Linked DNA regions of Ammoniphilus sp. CFH 90114. The protein of the gene in region 1 binds, or shares a complex with, the protein of each later gene. Links are inferred from orthologs where the notes say so. Each region holds a gene or a part of one and is shown in the gene's direction. Other genes may lie near its edges.

Evidence for each region.
Region 2: the proteins of ftsZ (region 1) and mciZ are in contact, whole or in part, in a crystal structure (PDB 4U39), measured with the Bacillus subtilis proteins. The link is inferred for Ammoniphilus sp. CFH 90114 from one-to-one orthologs.

Annotation. Positions count from the first base shown.
Region 1 is NZ_SDLI01000001.1:378,471-381,399, forward strand. The notes cover bases 3-2,867. They hold ftsZ (cell division protein FtsZ), read left to right. Parts: upstream 3-800; coding sequence 801-1,934; downstream 1,935-2,867. Other genes in these bases: ftsA (cell division protein FtsA), read left to right, coding at 3-755; spoIIGA (sigma-E processing peptidase SpoIIGA), read left to right, coding at 2,198-2,867. Outside these bases: more of ftsA, read left to right, coding at 1-2; more of spoIIGA, read left to right, coding at 2,868-2,929. UniProt on the Bacillus subtilis protein: Essential cell division protein that forms a contractile ring structure (Z ring) at the future cell division site. The regulation of the ring assembly controls the timing and the location of cell division.
Region 2 is NZ_SDLI01000002.1:396,602-399,345, reverse strand. What follows is about bases 7-2,686. They hold mciZ (Z-ring formation inhibitor MciZ), read left to right. Parts: upstream 7-1,122; coding sequence 1,123-1,251; downstream 1,252-2,686. Other genes in these bases: EIZ39_RS06680 (hypothetical protein), read left to right, coding at 2,388-2,686; EIZ39_RS06685 (DUF3866 family protein), read right to left, coding at 1,190-2,311; EIZ39_RS06695 (NUDIX domain-containing protein), read right to left, coding at 471-1,013; EIZ39_RS06700 (endonuclease Q family protein), read right to left, coding at 7-465. Outside these bases: more of EIZ39_RS06700, read right to left, coding at 1-6; more of EIZ39_RS06680, read left to right, coding at 2,687-2,744. UniProt on the Bacillus subtilis protein: Blocks Z-ring formation in the mother cell during sporulation by inhibiting the polymerization of FtsZ. Binds to the minus end of FtsZ and functions as a filament-capping protein. At high concentrations, is capable of both capping and sequestration of FtsZ.

The DNA of each region.
Region 1 (2,929 bases):
GTTGTATTGAGAAGGCGGGACTTCATATCGCAGGGTTTTACCTACAATCTTTAGCTGCAAGTGATATTGCCTTATCGAAGGATGAGAAGAATTTAGGCGTGGTACTGGTAGATATGGGAGCTGGATCGACGACAATTGCTATCTTTGAACAAGGCACATTGGCCGGTGTCAGTACGATACCTATCGGGGGAGACTACATAACAAGTGATATTGCCTATGCCCTCCGTACCTCCACTGAAGAGGCTAAGCGTCTTCAACTTAAATATGGATGTGCCATGATTGATCAAGCCTCTCCTAACGAAAAGTTCAAGGTGAAGAGGATAGGCAGCAATACGGATATCGAATGTACTCAATCCGACTTAGCCCATGTTATAGAACCACGGGTAGCAGAAATTGTAGGATTAGTTCAAGAAGAAGTCGTTAAGCTTGGTTATTTTGGAGATATTCCTGCTGGTTTTGTTCTCACTGGTGGCGTAGCTGGTATGCCAGGGGTGGTGGAGTTGGCTAGAGAAGATCTACAAGTGCCGGTAAGGGTTGCTATGCCTGATTATATTGGTGTAAGAGATCCTTCTTATACCATAGGCGTTGGACTCATCAAGTATGCTTCGAAGCATGCAGGCCCTCGCCAGCCTATGATGGTTGAGAAGGAAAAGGTTCCTGCTCAAATGAAGCCAGTTAAGAAAGTTAGCCAGCCAAAGGAAAAGGATAATCGCGTTATTGACAAAGTTAAGAATTGGTTTAGTGAGTTTATCTAGTGATAACGAAGAAGCTTCAAAGACATGTGAGGGGGACTACCAAGAATGTTGGAATTTGATTTGGATATCGACTCACTTGCTCAGATTAAGGTCATAGGAGTTGGTGGCGGCGGAAGTAATGCAGTCAACCGAATGATCGAGATGGGTGTGCAAGGTGTAGAGTTTATTGCGGTAAATACGGATGCTCAAGCTCTTCAATTGTCAAGAGCAGAACAAAAGTTAAAGATTGGTGAAAAGCTAACAAGAGGGCTTGGTGCTGGTGCTAATCCGGATGTAGGGAGAAAAGCAGCAGAAGAAAGTAGAGAACTCATTGAGAATGCGCTCCGTGGATCAGATCTTGTATTTGTAACTGCAGGAATGGGCGGTGGAACAGGTACAGGTGCGGCCCCGGTGATTGCTGATATTGCAAGACAGATGGGAGCACTTACTGTAGGTGTGGTAACTAAGCCATTCTCTTTTGAAGGTAGAAAAAGATCCATGCAAGCCATGGCAGGGGTTAATGCCTTAAAGGAAAAGGTAGATACACTAATTGTTATTCCTAATGATCGACTACTTGAAATTGTAGACAAAAATACACCAATGCTCGAAGCCTTCCGTGAAGCTGATAATGTACTTCGTCAAGGGGTTCAAGGGATCTCAGATCTTATCGCTGTTCCTGGATTAATTAACTTAGACTTTGCAGATGTGAAGACGATCATGACAGAGCGTGGATCTGCATTAATGGGAATTGGTATCGGAACGGGTGAGAACCGTGCAACTGAAGCAGCAAAACAAGCGATTAACAGTCCGTTACTTGAAACTTCTATCGATGGAGCTCGTGGTGTACTCTTGAATATTACAGGAGGACATAACTTAAGTCTCTATGAAGTAAATGAAGCGGCTGATATTGTTGCCTCTGCTTCTGATCAAGAGGTAAACATGATTTTTGGAGCGGTTATCAATGAGAATCTTAAGGATGAGATCATCGTTACGGTAATTGCTACGGGTTTTGAAGAGGCGTCACAGAAACCAAGCAATTTGGACAAGCGTCCACAGGCGACTATCAACAATGCAAGAACTCAAGTAGCAAGTGCTAAAGAAGAAGAAAGATCAGAAGTGCGTCCTTTCCAGAATTTTAATAGTAATAGTTTAGACGTACCTACGTTCCTGCGTAACCGTCGGAACCGAAATAATAAGTAAACAACCAAGTGAGAACTCCGTAGCTAGATTACGGAGTTCTTTTTTTGTTTTCCCTGTTATCAAGTGAAATTCAGATTTATTCTCGTTAAATTCGACGAAAAAAGTGCGTGTGGGTCGGCAAGTTTAGACAGACTTTGAATAGGCTTTATTATATACTGAGAGCACGAAGAGATGACTGTAAGCATTTGGTAACTTCTCAATTCTACGGAAGTTGGTTGTCTGCTAGGAAGGTTAGGATAGAGGAGAGGGGGCTTTGAAATGAAGTGACCGTTTATTTAGATCTTATCTTCTTAACTAATTTCCTGATTGATACGATACTTTTATGGTCAACGGCATTTGTTTTGAAGCTAAAGCCCCGTTGGTACCGTTTGGGACTGGGTGCAGCTATCGGAGCAACTTATACATTAGTTATTTTTTTTCCTTATATTAATGGACTTTTTACTTTTTTCACAAAATTACTTTTCTCTGCTTTAATGGTGTTTTGTACGTTTGGCTATCATCGTATCGGAGCCTTTCTTCAGAGAATCCTTTGTTTCTATATGGTCGCATTTGTTCTTGGTGGTGGGCTATTGGGGCTTCATTTCTTTCTACAGACGGAGAGTGAAATTCTTTCTGGAATTGTCTTTACTCAAACAGGGGGCTTGGGCACCTCCATAACATGGGGGTTTATCCTAATAGCTTTCCCATGTCTTTGGTGGCTTTCCGGAAGAGCATTAAGGCAACTGAAGGAAAATAATCGCAAAGCCACCTTTTATGTAGAATTAGAAGTTTTCATTAACGAACAAGCTATCGCGTGCAGAGGATTAATTGATACAGGAAATCAATTGTATGAACCGATTACCAGATGGCCGGTTACAATTATGGATTTAAATTTGTTCAAAGAAGTTCTTCCTGAGAAGCTATATGCAACGGTGAAAGATAAAAAGGATTTAAGTTCTCATGATATCTTTCCTGACGTTGAGGACGACTGGCTGCAGAAGGTACGCATTATTCCT
Region 2 (2,744 bases), on another replicon or contig:
GGCAGGAATCATGAATCCCTCCCCTAGGGAAACCCGATCTTGCAGCTCTTGTGCCGTTGTATAGGCGCGTTGCGTGCTAAGTTGAATATTTTTAACTCGTTTAGCTAGCCAAGAGGAAAATTCCTTCATGTCTCTGACCGTAGGAAAATAAACGAGGAAGTGGGCGGTTCCACGAGTTTCAAATCGCAGTTCCACCTCACTTCCTAAAATAATCGTGGTGTCTTTATATCTCAGACCTCCTCTTGGCAACTCTTGGACAAGGCCGGCCTGAATCAAATCGGCCATCTCCTCTAGCACCTCTGGGGAGTGCATATCAATAATGCCAACCATATCTAAGCCCTTCCGATCAGCCGCTTCTTCAAGGATCCTAGAAAAGGTCAAAGTCTTGGATGCGGTAATTTTGACAGCCTTCCCCTTATAGGTACGGCCAATATGGATATGGAGGTCTGAAAAGTATTCTCTCATCCCACTTACCTCTTTAATAAAGTATTTTCCCAGTAGTATATGGCAAATATCGTTTTTGCATCAATAATATCGCCACTTTGAATATACTCAAATGCTTGCTCCAGTGTGACTTCCACGAGATCTACAAACTCATCTTGATCTGGCTGTGCATCCCCAGACTCAAGGCCACTAGCCTCATAAATATGAATGATTTCGTTGGCAAATCCTGGCGATGTGTAAAAAGAGCTAACAAACTTCATTTCCTCTGCCCTATAGCCCGTTTCCTCGATAAGTTCTCGCTCCGCACAAACTAATGGCTCTTCTCCCTTTTCTAGCTTTCCTGCAGGTATCTCTAAGATCGTTTTCTCTAAAGGCTTGCGAAATTGCCTAACCATAATCATTCGATTCTCGGGCGTAATCGCGATCACGGCGACAGCTCCTGGATGCCGGACGATCTCGCGTTTTGCCAGCTTTCCGTTAGGCAGCTCCACTTCGTCTACTTGAAGAGTAATCACTTTCCCCTCAAAAATCACATCGCTTTTTACTGTTTTTTCATTAAATTTGCTCATGGTAGATCCTCCTTCAGTTCTAGCTTGTCCTTTCAGTTCATATGCTCATAGAAACCTTGGCGCTGTCATTAATAAAACTCATATCCCCATGTAATAGGAGGAGTCATTTATGAAGATTTATTACCATTCTAATACAATTCGCCTTTCAGGGAAAGTTTGGGAAATTCGTGAGAAACTTAAGGAATGGTCGAAGCTTTCCATAACACTCCAAGAGCTTCTGAATCAGAAAGGACACTAGCTTCTGCGCGTTGAATAAACATGGCAAAATCAGCAGCCAACCCTACCGACTCATAAAACAACGGGTCGTCCTGGAAGGACCTCCCCATCGTAGTAATAGCATAAGGATATTGACTTAAGCACGCCTCTAATCGGTGAATTTTTTCCCTGTTTCCGCGGATCCATCGATGCAAAGAGGCTGAAGTATCGCTCTTCGAGGCAACATCCTCTAGGATCGGTACGTATACAGGAGCCAGCGTATGTTGAAGTACCGTCAAGGTATGGTGACTAATCCCCTGATGCCTTTTGCGTAAGTCCGCTTCTCCCACTCGTGGTATCGACACTGGTAATCCTTTTAAGGTATGGGTTGCATGGAGAATCTCTACTTGTTCCATTCCTGAGAATCCAAGAGGAGTGCCTGTTCCAACTATTCCTGGCCCCATTAAAACCAAGGTGATATCCGCTCGAAGTATATGTTTTGCTGCTAGAAGTCCCGTATAAATATTCACGGCCTCCAAGTCTCCACCAAAAGAATGACCAATGGTAATCGTTCCATCCAGCCAGCCATTTTCATTTAGTCGTTCCACGTGCTTACTAAATGCCATCGGAAGAGAGGCCTTATCTGTCATAATATAAGCGATGCGTAGGGACGGGTCTATTTTCTTAATATATGTAACCACAATAGGCAGCATACTATGTAGACCACCTACTAGAACAGGCATCCCTTCTATTGATTGATGTTGAAGAAACTTTTCGTGATAGGGACTCCCTTGTTCTTCACAAGAACCGGTTGCGAGTTGGTGGGGAGTATATCTTAATTTCATAATATGGTGACTAACCTTGATCGAACTATTTATTTCACTATCTAGGTTATGCATAATAAAGTGATATCCTCCGGTGCCTAACCCTAATGCTACTGCCGTCGTATTTACCACAACACGATGCCCAATTGCTGATACCCCTGTTATCAACGGATAATTGATGGCTTTTTCACGTTTGCCATTAATATCTACGTAAACTTCTTGAATCTCATCTTTACTTCGAATAATATCTGTAACTATTCCATGAGCAGTTTGTATCATAAGACTCCTCCGTCATAAGCCCATATAAATTAGGGAACATTTAATTTAATACTTCTTACATGGAGGTTATGATGACATGGACCAACACATTCACACTAATTTCACATCCACTACGGAAGCAGAACGGGCAAAGGAATATTTAGTAAGCGCGGGATTCAATCAAGTGACCATCGACGGCACCCAAATGAAAGTAATGACGAATGAGGAGAACTGGATTGCCGCCTATGAAATTTTAAACGGCCTAGGAGGGAGCTTTCAGGAAGGTGAATCAATGCCTCCAGGCTTTATGGAGCACTATCAGTTGGAGGGGGACGGTGAGGAAGGGGATCCTGGGCAGGAAGTGGACATGGTAGATGCAGACAGATATATAGATATCAATTTAGGCTACGGCGATTTTGAAATTATTGAACCGTACACTTTACATGATTACAAT